3 regions of the Psychrobacillus sp. NPDC096623 genome follow, and region 3 is predicted to be linked to each of the others. Evidence: riboswitches for the same ligand, from Rfam matches in the RefSeq annotation. Region 3 holds a riboswitch; each other region holds the start of a gene.

Region 1 (4,219 bases), on a different contig from region 3:
TATAAATATGCCCTATATGAACAGTTCATATAGGGCATATTCAATACACAGAGAAGGAAGTTGGAAATGGGTAAATCTATAAAATGGAAGATAATTATTACGGTAATTGTTCTTATTATTGTGAGTATGATACCGCTAATATTAATCAGTACGAGTACAATTAGTAAAAAGACGGAAAACGAACTAATCGATCAGAGTCAAGTTATAATCAATGAAATGTCAGCAACAATTCAGAATTATTTAGCTGCATATGAAAAAGGAATACTGCAATTATCGACTTCCAACGATATATTGGATTTTCCAAATAGTGCTAAAGCTACTGATGAGGTCTTAACTAATCAATTAGAGAAAAATTTAGATACTAGATTTAATGAATTTAATTCTTTATATGATGCGGTGGCTTCTGTCTATATAGCCTTGCCGGATAAAACGATCGAAATAATTCCAGAAGCCGATCTAGGTGCAGATTTTGACCCTACATCCAGGGAATGGTATAAAAATGCTGTTTCCAACAAAGAGAATTTCAGCTGGTCTAAACCTTATGTGGATGTTGCTACTGGAGAATATGCAATTTCAGGTGCTAAAGCTGTTATCAGAGATGGGCAAGTGGTCGGAGTTCTTGCTATTGATATTTTACTGTCGAAGTTAACCGAAAAAGTCGCAAATAGTGAGTTAGGCTATGAAGGTTATCCGATTATTGTAGATGCAGATGGTAATGCTATTGTTCATCCGACACTATTTGGTGAAAATCTATCTGAGCATTCAGCTGTTAAGGAAATGCTCAATAGTTCTTCTGAAAGTGGTGAGATACATGAAGCAACAGAAGGAACCAATAATATTACTGTATTTACAACCTTGCCAGGACTGGAATGGAAACTGGGAGCGGTTTATGAGGAGAATAAAATAAATCAAACTTCAGATAGTATTCGTAACTTATTAATAATAATTATATTAGCTATAGAGGCAGCAGTAGTTATTGTCTTGTATTTCATCATCAGTCATATTTTAAGACCAATTGAGCACCTGAAAAAATTAATGGACTCGATAGCTGAAGGGGATTTAACCGTTCAAGCAAATATTAAATCTAAAGATGAAATAGGTCAGTTAGCAACTAACTTTAATAAAATGGCTACAAGTATGAATGAAATTATACAAGTAGTAAAAGAGTCTGCTAGTGATGTACAAACCAATTCTGAAAGCTTAAGTGCAGTTGCAGAGGAAACAAATGCTTCTGCAGAGCAAGTTTCTTTAGCTGTGAGTGAAATTGCTGAAGGTGCCTCAAAATCTGCAGAAGATGCAGGAGAAGTTACGGAGAGCTCTGTTCACTTAAGTGAGCAAATAAATCTGATTAACGAAAAGTCAGTCGTGATGACTGATATAGCTACAAAAGCGAATTCCATGAATACAAATGGACAAAGTCAAATGAGAGAATTAAAATCATCATTCGAAAATTGGGAGTCTAATCTCACTTCAATGTCTTCTCTATTTTCAACATTAGAAATTAGAGTAAAAGCAATTGGTGGTGTGATGGAAACAATTATGGAAATCTCTGCACAAACGAATTTACTCGCGTTGAATGCAAGTATAGAAGCTGCCCGTGCGGGTGAACATGGTAAAGGATTTGCTGTTGTAGCGGATGAAGTGCGAAAACTTGCAGAGCAGTCGGCAAAAGCAACAGAGGAAGTAAAACAAACTATTACTGAGCTACAGAGTGAATCTCAAATCGTTGGGAAACAAATGATAGACACTATTAAAACGTTCCGTGAACAAGGATCTGTTGTTATTGATACAGAAGTGACATTCAGTGAAATATCATTACTGATGAATAATTTGCAAGCTTCTATTGATTCCGTGTCTATAGAAATCGAACAGGTTTCTAATTATAAAGATCAAGTAGTAGATACAATTCAAGTGATGGCAGCAACTTCGGAGCAAACTGCTGCAGCGTGTGAGGAAGTAAGTGCTTCCTCCGATGAGCAATTACGAGCAATTCAATCGGTGGCAGAAGCATCAGAGACATTAACAAGTTTGAGTGAAAAACTGGCGAATACAGTAAATCGTTTCAAAGTTTAAAAGAAGTTGAATTATTCGAAAACACATGTTAATATTTTCTAATGAAGAACAATATAATTAAATAACTCTTATCAAGAGAAGCTGAGGGAAATGGCCCGTTGAAGCTTCAGCAACCTCTGACTTGTCAGAAAGGTGCTAACTCCTACAAGATAATTTCTTGAAAGATAAGAATCGAGAGCAAAACGTTCACCCTCTTTTCTTATTTTATAGGAAAAGAGGGTTTTTAAATTTAAAGGGGGAGAACAATTTGCCAATAAATATTCCTAAACAATTGCCGGCAGCTGAACATCTAAAAAAAGAGAAAATATTTATAATGGATACCGATCGAGCAATAGCCCAAGATATACGCCCATTAAACATCATTATTTTAAATCTGATGCCCGAAAAAGAGAAAACCGAACTTCAATTACTACGATTATTAGGAAATACATCGCTACAAGTAAATGTGACTTTTTTACATATGGCAACCCATGATTCCAAAAATGTGAGCAAAACTCATTTGGATACTTTTTACACGACATTTAACAAAATTGAACATCGAAAATATGATGGAATGATTATCACTGGTGCGCCAATCGAGCATTTACAATTTGAGAACGTTAATTATTGGAGTGAAATGACGAAAATAATGGATTGGTCCAAAACGCATGTAACGTCCGTTCTGCATATTTGTTGGGGAGCACAAGCAGCTCTTTATCATCATTACGGAATCGGAAAATACGACTTGCCTAAAAAATGTTTTGGGGTGTTTAACCATTGTTTAACCGATCCAACTGTACATTTAGTTCGAGGATTTAATGATGAGTTTAATGCACCAGTATCACGTTACACAGCTGTTTCCTACGAGGAGATTAAACAAGACAATCGGCTATTATTATTATCAAGTTCAGAGGATGCAGGTGTTTTCCTAGTTATTTCGAAAGATAAAAAGCATATTATGATTACTGGTCACTTAGAATATGATGCAACGACACTTGCTGACGAATATAAAAGAGACATCCATAAAGGTGTAGAGATAGACGTTCCGGAAAACTATTATCCAAACGATGATCCATCACAAAAACCAAAGAACTCTTGGCGCTCTCATACTCATCTGTTATTTTCTAATTGGTTGAACTATTATGTGTACCAAGAAACACCTTATGAATGGGAATGACCTCAGATTTTTAAATTGCTTGTTCACTTGCTATAGGTTAGCAAGAATGGAAACATTTAAAGTTAATGCAATGGTAGTAGATTAAATATATAGAAGGTATAGATAACATCTTCAAAATTTAAAGACCTGTCGAATTCCACATCAAAATCCTATTTACAAATCTCAGCAACTAAACAAGGAGGATATGATGAGTTACATACAAACAATTCGAAAGTTAATTGGAAATGAAATGCTTATGACTGTAGGTTGTGGAATTATAATTGAAAAAGAAAATCAAATTTTATTACAACATCGTACGGATCGAGATGTTTGGGGTATTCCTGGAGGCGTAATGGAGCCTGGAGAATCATTTCTTGAAACTGCTTTGCGAGAAACATTTGAGGAAACGGGTTTAAGAGTTGAACAATTACAGTTGTTTGGTCTTTATTCAGGTGAAGATGGATTTGCAGAATATCAGAATGGAGATAAAGTTTTTAGTGTCCAGATTATATTCCATTCAAGCAGTTTTTCAGGAGAATTACTTCATAGCTCTGAAGAAAGTCATGAACATCGATTCTTTTCCAGTAATAACCTACCTCATTTGAACTCGCATCAAGAGCGATTCATTCAGGATTGGGTAAATCAGGTGAACTTGCCGGTAATTAGTTAATATAACTGAATATAATTAGTCAAAATAACGACCTATCTCTAATACAGATCAGTATTTCCCTTATTCAACTAACTGGTTCTTTAGTAAAACGATTAAATTCTGATAAAAGATTAACATAAACAGGGGGAGACTTAATTCATAGACTATTTGAGCTTTGTCTTATTTGGTGATTGCGCTTCAAATTGTTTCTCCAAACACTTACCGATGAAGGAGGAGCTATCAAAAAGATACCCGCTGTTTCAGTTAAAGAGGTACCATGTTCAATCATGTAATTTAGTACGTCTATTTTAAACTGATGTGTGTAATTTTTATATTGTTTTACGAATGCTTCAGAAAAACTG
Region 2 (4,219 bases), on a different contig from region 3:
TCATAGTTAGCGTCAAATTCAAGATTTTTAGGATTTTCTACGATATCTTTAACTTCTGCTTTTGTTTTATCAATACCATCTGCTAATTTAATAAGACCTTTTGCTTCTAACATAGCAAGGATACGTCCATGATCGGCAACAGAGTTACTCATTAATATAGTTGCACCTTCTGGAAGCTCTTCGATTGAACCGTATTTTTTAGAGTATAAACCGATTGGCTCGATGTGAATACCGCCAGCGTTAGCGAAGTCATATCCAAAATCAGCTTTTTGTGATTCAAAGTAAGGGATATGTTGGAAGTAGTTCGCGTCCAAATCACCTGAGTCTAAATCTTTGTTTGGTAGTACATAATCTTGGTAAGATTCTACAACTAGTTCGATTCCTTGTTCTTCAAGGATCGGTTTAACTTCTTCTAAAATAACAGCATGAGGTACGTTAGATGCACCTACTACAAGTTTGCTACTATCTTCTTCTCCACATGCTGCAAGTGCTAATGCACTTACTGATAATAAAGCTCCAGCTAAAAACTTCTTCATTCTAAAATCTCTCCCTTTTTATCTATTATTTCTATGTGATCGAGTATTCTCGCTAACACCATTTATCGTTTATCAATTTTTGTCGTAATTACATCGCCTATCCACTGGATAATAAATACCATGATTAATATAAAGATCGTTGCGACAAATGTTACGTCTGTTCTACCTCTTTGAAATCCATCTAAGAAAGCTAAAGTTCCTAGTCCGCCTGCACCGATGATTCCAGCCATTGCCGTATACCCGACTAGTGAAATACCTGTAACTGTAATTCCCGAAACTAAAGCAGGCATTGACTCTGGCAATAATACCTTCCATATAATAGTAGAAGTTTTAGCACCCATTGATTTTGCAGCTTCTAATACACCCTTGTCTATCTCACGTAGTGCTATTAAAACCATGCGAGCATAAAATGGAGCTGCTCCGATTACTAAAGCAGGAAATGCTGCATTTGGTCCACGCATTGTACCGACTAAAAACTTCGTTAATGGGATCAATAAAATGATCAAAATGATAAATGGAATGGAACGGAATATATTAACGAACGCTCCAGTTAACCAATTAGCCAGTTTGTTGGCCCATGCCTGATGTGGACTAGTTAAGAAAAGTAGAAGACCGAGAACTAGTCCAATAATTGCTGTTAAAATAGTGGATACTGAAGTCATATATAATGTTTCAAGTGTTGCTTCCCACATTTTAGGCCAATCAACATTTGGAAATAAATCATTAATCATTGTTGATCACCTCTGTAATTACTTTTTGTTCGTGAATATAGCGAATAGCCTCATCCACTAATAATGCATCTCCTTCTAGTTGAAGGATTAGTGTACCAAATGCGCCATTTTGCGTATGTGAAATATTGCCTTGAACAATATTCACATCGAGATCAAATTGCTTGATAAGTCTAGACAAAATAGGCTGCACTGTTTGTTCTCCTACAAATCCTAGTTTAATCAGTTTTCCATTTGGATAAAGCTCTTTTAATTGTTGGATTGTTTGTAGAGCTTTATTGGAATCATTGATCTGCGAAACAAAACGCTTCGTTATTGCCTGCTGTGGGTTTTGGAATACATCTAAAACGTTTCCTTCTTCTACAACATGCCCTTTTTCCATTACAGCTACACGCCCACAAATTTTTTGGATAACCTGCATCTCATGGGTTATCAATACAATTGTAAGACCTAATTTTTCGTTAATGCTAACTAATAGATCCAAAATTGAATCAGTAGTTTCTGGATCTAATGCTGAGGTTGCTTCATCACAGAGAAGGACTTCTGGACGATTGGCTAATGCGCGTGCAATTCCGACACGTTGTTTTTGTCCGCCTGATAATTGAGAAGGATAGTAATGTCCGCGACCCTCTAATCCTACTAGATCAATTAGTTCGTTAACTCTTGTTATGCGTTGTTCTTTTGGTACACCAGCTATTTCTAAAGGAAAAGCAATATTCTCTGCAACCGTTCTAGACCATAACAGATTAAAATGTTGGAAAATCATACTTACCTTTTGTCTTACCTGACGGAGCTTCACTTCATTTATCTTTGTGATATCTTGATTGTTCACAATAATTTGTCCAGAAGTTGGTTTTTCCAATCCATTTAATAAACGAATAAGTGTACTTTTACCTGCACCACTATAACCAATGATGCCGAAAATTTCACCTTTCTTTATGTCAAGATTCACCTCTTCAACTGCAACGATCGTACCTTGTTTCGTACTAAATTTTTTCGAAATATTATTTAAACTAATCATGTGAATCTTGCCACCTTTCTATCTAAAAAAACCCTCCTGCAAAAGAGCAGAAGGGTTTTACGTTATCCATTTTAATAACATTCATCCATTCTCTCATTTCCCAAAGCAATTGCTTTGCGTGATTTGGCACCATTTCATTTACATGACGGTTGCCGGGCTTCATAGGGCACTTCCCTCCACCTCTCTTAATAAGAGTGACACTATTTAATTTCTTGGTATATCGTATGTTATCATAAGACTACTTGCTCGTCAATATTTTTTATCGCATCTAATATAAATGGTACTGATTGGAATGCATATATTTTTTTATATACCGTGCCACCTTTAGCAATTAGCAAACATGGAACGCTTTCGATTTGATAATCCGCAGCAAAATTTCCCAGATAGTTAATATTTGCTTGGCCAATAGAAAAAGGCTTCATTTCTTGTACAACTTGCATCATTTTACTAGCAACTTGGCATGTTCCACATAAAGGTGTATATATATATAACATTGTAAGCTGACCACTATTCTTGTTTCTATTCCATTGATCAAGAGTCCATTCATTCATATTCCATCATCCTAAAGTAAAAAGTTTCTTTTCACTTTTATATTAACACTTTTTAAAATAGAAGCCAAAACTTTGAACGGTGTAGTCGCTACTTCACAATACATTGGATTGGTGTATAGATGAATTGCTTCTGGGTATTCTTTTCGCACAACGGAGCGAATTTGCTCTCCTGATTTATCTGCATCTAAAAACGCATATATAGGAATACCGTCATAAGGACTTAAAATTTCTTCAAGCTTTACATTCGATATCGTTCCGTTCGTACAAATAATTTCTGTTGATTCATCAAGAAGTTGAAGAAGCTTAAGTTTATCCGATCTTCCCTCAACAAGAATTATTTTTTCACTAAAGACAATAGCCATTTTTGCATCTCTCCTAACTATGCCCTTTCCAATATTATATGAAAAAAACGCCGTTATTAAGCGGCGTTTTCATAATTATTGTGAAATTAATTCTTCGTATTTTTCTGGAGAAAGTAAAGCCTCTACTTCTGCCAAATCAGTAGGTTCAATAACGATCATCCATGCATTTTCATAAGGGGATTCGTTTACATATTCAGGACTATCTTCTAATTCTGAATTTACTTCTAACACTTTACCGCTTATCGGTGCATATAGCTCAGAAACTGTTTTTACAGATTCTACACTACCGAATGGATCTCCTGCCTTGATCTCATCTCCCACTTGTGGAAGCTCGACAAACACGATATCTCCTAGTTCTGATTGTGCAAATTCAGTAATACCGATACGGACATTTCCGCCTTCAGTTTTTACCCATTCATGCTCTGCTGAGTATTTTAAATCCTTAGGTGTGTTCATTAAATGTTCCCCTCTCCATTATTAATACATTCATCTATAATATTCACATATTTTTATCGTAAAAACAAGTCACTTTAAGAAGTCTTCCAAACGTCTTCAAACTGTTCTTCCTTGAATCCTAACGTTAATTTTTTCCCGTCAAAAACAATCGGTCGCTTGATAAGCATCCCATCAGTAGCAAGTATGGATAATTGTTCGTCTTCTGACATTGTAGATAATTTATCTTTAAGTCCAAGCTCACGATACTTCATACCAGAAGTGTTAAAGAATTTTTTTAGCTCTAATCCACCTACCTCATGCATTTCTTGAAGTTGTTCCTTAGTTGGGGGAGTTTCTACGATATGATTTTCTATGTAATCAATTCCATTGTCCTTTAACCATTTACTCGCTTTTCTGCAAGTACTACACTTAGGATAACCGTAAAATTGAATTGTCATATGGTACCACCTTTTTCTTTTTATCATACCTAATATTATAAAAAAATACAAAAAGCCGACCCCTATGAATCGGCTTTTCATATGTTTAATTAAAGTACGTATTTTTCCGCTTCGATCAATTTAACTGA
Region 3 (4,219 bases):
TTCCTTCTGTTTCCCATTTCCACATTTAAACAAACCTCTTTTCTTTCCTTGCAATTTCATGGTATTTCGTTTCTTTCGTGGTGTTTGTCTGATACGATTAATTATATTCTAACTTCAAAAGGAGCGGTTGCAAAATGATTTACCCCTACAAAGATAAAACTCCCATTATTGACGCCTCAGCTTTTATAGCTGATTATGTCACAATAACAGGTGATGTGACAATCGGTCCAGAGACTACAATTTGGTTTAATACGGTAATTAGAGGTGATGTTGCTCCTACTATTATTGGAAGTAAGGTTAGTATACAGGATTTAAGCTGTTTACATCAAAGCCCAAACAAAGCTCTAATAATAGAAGATGAAGTGACTATAGGACATCAAGTGACGTTACATAGCTGTATAATACGTAAAGGTGCATTGATAGGAATGGGGTCAATTATTTTAGATGGTGCCGAAATTGGGGAAGGTGCATTTATTGGAGCCGGAAGTCTTGTACCACCTGGTAAAAAAATACCTCCAAATTCATTAGCACTAGGGAGCCCTGCAAAAGTCGTACGAGACCTAAATGACGAGGATAAAGCGGATGTTCAAAGAATTATCCGAGAATATGTAGAAAAAGGACAATATTATAAATCGCTTCAGAAGTAAATAATCGTACCGTTTGTTTGTGTGGATTGATTGATTTTCGTCTTGGTCGATCGATTTTGCACCTGATTGAGTGATTATTAGCTCTTATCGATCGATTCAATGTCATCATTGATCGTTCGCTTAATATTCACCATTGAAAAAAGGCTTTCCGTCATAGGAAAGCCTTTTTTGTTCATACTACTTATAATCCAGCCATTTGTTTTAATTCTGCAGCTTTGTCTGTTTGTTCCCATGGTACATCAATGTCTGTACGACCAAAATGACCATAAGCAGCTGTTTGTTTGTATATTGGACGGCGAAGGTCTAGCATTTTAATAATTCCTGCTGGACGTAGGTCGAATAGTTCGCGAATATACGAAACTAATTCAACTTCTTCTACCTTACCAGTACCAAATGTTTCAACAGCGATAGAAACTGGCTTAGCAACACCAATTGCATAAGCAAGTTGTACTTCACAACGATCTGCAAGACCAGCAGCAACAATGTTTTTAGCAACATAGCGTGCAGCATAGGCAGCAGAACGGTCTACTTTTGTTGGATCTTTGCCCGAGAAAGCTCCCCCACCATGACGTGCATATCCACCGTACGTATCTACGATGATTTTACGTCCTGTTAAACCAGCATCTCCCTGTGGTCCACCAATAACAAAGCGTCCTGTTGGGTTGATAAAGTATTTTGTATTTTCATCTATTAAATTTGCAGGAACAATCGGATTGATCACCACTTCTTTAATATCTTTTTGAATTTGTTCTAACGTAATTTCTGGATGGTGCTGAGTTGAAATAACAATTGTATCAATATGAACCGGGTTATTATTCTCATCATATTCTACAGTTACTTGTGTTTTACCATCTGGACGAAGATAGTCTAACGTCTCATCTTTACGAACTTGAGCTAATCGATGAGACAATTTATGCGCTAAACTGATTGGTAGCGGCATAAGTTCAGGTGTTTCATTACAAGCGTAGCCGAACATTAAACCTTGGTCTCCTGCTCCGATTGCTTCAATGTCAGAATCGCTCATGGAGCCTTCTCTAGCTTCTAAAGCTTGGTCCACACCTTGTGCAATATCAGCTGATTGTTCATCGATTGAAGTAAGCACAGCAGAAGTTTCTGAATCGAAACCATACTTAGCACGTGTATAGCCAATATCTTTTATAGTAGAACGAACTACTTTAGGAATATCTACATAAGTAGATGTTGTAATTTCTCCAGCAACTAATACTAGTCCTGTCGTAACACTCGTTTCACAAGCTACACGAGCATTTGGGTCTTCTGCTAAAATTGCATCTAGAATTGCATCGGAGATTTGATCACAGATTTTATCTGGATGACCCTCTGTTACTGATTCTGATGTAAATAATCGACGTTGTGTCATAGATTATTCCTCCTATATCCTGCGAGATTTCTCTCAAGAATTGATACGGTACTCATTCCCATGTCAAGCCATTCAAAATTCCATGCACTTTTAAAAGATATGATTTTTTGTGCATTGAAGTTAACTTGAAGCCGTTTCGGACTTGGCACACAAGGATAAAGGGCGATGTTCAATAAAAAAGCCCCTCACTCACGTAAATATACATGAGGAAAGGCATTAATATCATAAGCACCTTTCACTCTTATCAATCAAGGAATTTCACCTTGTCTCAGGTTTGGCACCTTTGTAATAATAAAAAATTACAGGTTGCCGGGTTTCATAGGGCCTGACCCCTCCACCAGCTCGGGATAAGAGTATCCGTTCAATTTATCATCATACGTAAGTCTGTAAAAGATGTCAACTATTTTTGTTTGTATTTTATACACAAAAGAAAAATTTTAAAGTAATTAGTATAGACTATTCACTCCAATGTGTTATACTAATTCACATATCTAGTAAAACTTCTTCTTTTTTAGAGGAAATATAAAAAAAGGATGGTATATTCAACATGAATTCAATCGATACTGTGAGTGAACTGAAAGAATTGTTAGCAGGTAATAACGTTAGCAGCCAATTGTCAGTGCCACAACTAGTGGAAAAAGCTACAACAAGAGGAGAAGCTGTTCTAACTTCTACTGGTGCAGTTAAAGCCGAAACAGGTAAATATACTGGCCGCTCTCCACAAGATAAGTATATAGTAGATGAAGCTATTTCAAAAGACAAAATCGATTGGGGCTCAGTAAACCAACCAATTTCTTCTGACGTTTTTGATGCATTATATAAAAAAATGACTGATTTCTTAAATAAGCAAGACGAAATCTTCGAATTTAAAGGATATGCAGGAGCAGATAAAGAATCTCGTCTAGGTATTCAAGTTATTAATGAATACGCTTGGCATAATCTTTTTGCTCATCAACTATTTATCCGTCCGACACAGGAAGAACTTGCAACACATACAACTGACTTCACTATACTTTCTGCACCTAACTTTAAAGCAGATCCAGCAGTAGATGGAACTAGTTCAGAAACGTTTATCATCGTATCTATGGAAAAACGCACGGTATTAATCGGTGGTACTGAGTATGCTGGTGAGATGAAAAAATCCATTTTCTCTATTATGAACTACTTATTGCCAGAACAAGACATTTTACCAATGCACTGCTCAGCAAATGTTGGGGATGATGGGGACGTTGCTTTGTTCTTCGGTTTGTCTGGAACAGGAAAAACGACTCTTTCTGCGGATGCAGGACGCAAATTAATCGGGGATGACGAGCACGGCTGGTCAGATAACGGTGTATTTAATATCGAAGGTGGTTGTTACGCGAAATGTATCGACCTAACGCGAGAAAATGAGCCCCAAATCTGGGATGCTATCACTTTCGGAACTGTATTAGAAAACGTTGTAGTAGATGCGGAAACACGCGTTGCTAACTATGCGGATAACTCATTAACAGAAAATACACGTGCTGCTTATCCAATTCAATATATCGATAATATTGTAGACCCATCTGTAGCAGGTCATCCAAATACAATAATATTCTTAACTGCTGATGCATTTGGCGTATTGCCTCCGATCAGTAAACTAACGAAAGAACAAGCAATGTACCATTTCTTAAGTGGATTTACATCGAAACTTGCTGGAACTGAGCGTGGAGTAACTTCTCCTCAACCAGTATTCTCTACTTGCTTTGGCTCACCTTTCTTACCATTGCATGCAACGGTATATGCAGAAATGCTTGGGAAGAAAATTGACGAACACGGCGCACAAGTATTCTTAGTAAACACTGGTTGGACTGGTGGAGAATACGGTGTAGGTAACCGCATGAAGCTTTCATACACACGTACAATGGTTCGTGCAGCAATTGATGGCAAACTAAACAATGTTGAAACAGCAACAGATGCAGTATTTGGTTTAGCGATTCCGACAGAAGTAGAAGGCGTTCCTTCAGAGGTACTAATTCCGCGTAATGCTTGGGAAGATAAAGAGGCATATGATCAAAAGGCAGCTGAGCTAGCTCAATCATTCCGTGAAAACTTTAAAAAGTTCGGAACAGTTTCAGAAGACATTTCGGTTCAAGGTGGACCATTATCTTAATAAAGTAAACATCAAAAGAGCCAAATTCTATTGAATTTGGCTCTTTTTAATAATTGTTTA

Evidence for each region. A riboswitch is a leader RNA that binds a small molecule or an ion and turns the genes downstream of it on or off. The one in region 3 is predicted to bind S-adenosylmethionine.
Region 1: it holds a riboswitch for S-adenosylmethionine, as region 3 does, so the genes downstream of both, metA (homoserine O-acetyltransferase MetA) here and metK (methionine adenosyltransferase) in region 3, are expected to answer to the same signal.
Region 2: it holds a riboswitch for S-adenosylmethionine, as region 3 does, so the genes downstream of both, ACIQX2_RS13935 (methionine ABC transporter ATP-binding protein) here and metK (methionine adenosyltransferase) in region 3, are expected to answer to the same signal.

The regions. Positions count from the first base shown of each region.
Region 1 covers NZ_JBIWER010000002.1:723,925-728,143, forward strand. The annotation lists gene ACIQX2_RS08340 (methyl-accepting chemotaxis protein) at 67-2,073, shown strand; SAM riboswitch class I at 2,139-2,244, shown strand; gene metA (homoserine O-acetyltransferase MetA) at 2,321-3,229, shown strand; gene ACIQX2_RS08350 (NUDIX hydrolase) at 3,417-3,878, shown strand.
Region 2 covers NZ_JBIWER010000005.1:55,393-59,611, forward strand. The annotation lists gene ACIQX2_RS13925 (MetQ/NlpA family ABC transporter substrate-binding protein) at 1-536, opposite strand, end outside; gene ACIQX2_RS13930 (methionine ABC transporter permease) at 599-1,267, opposite strand; gene ACIQX2_RS13935 (methionine ABC transporter ATP-binding protein) at 1,260-2,285, opposite strand; SAM riboswitch class I at 2,376-2,480, opposite strand; gene ACIQX2_RS13940 (thioredoxin family protein) at 2,516-2,836, opposite strand; gene ACIQX2_RS13945 (toprim domain-containing protein) at 2,848-3,198, opposite strand; gene gcvH (glycine cleavage system protein GcvH) at 3,274-3,654, opposite strand; gene ACIQX2_RS13955 (arsenate reductase family protein) at 3,729-4,091, opposite strand; gene ACIQX2_RS13960 (acyl-CoA dehydrogenase family protein) at 4,181-4,219, opposite strand, start outside.
Region 3 covers NZ_JBIWER010000003.1:485,956-490,174, forward strand. The annotation lists gene ACIQX2_RS11855 (alpha/beta hydrolase) at 1-25, opposite strand, end outside; gene ACIQX2_RS11860 (gamma carbonic anhydrase) at 135-647, shown strand; gene metK (methionine adenosyltransferase) at 829-2,025, opposite strand; SAM riboswitch class I at 2,264-2,379, opposite strand; gene pckA (phosphoenolpyruvate carboxykinase (ATP)) at 2,573-4,159, shown strand.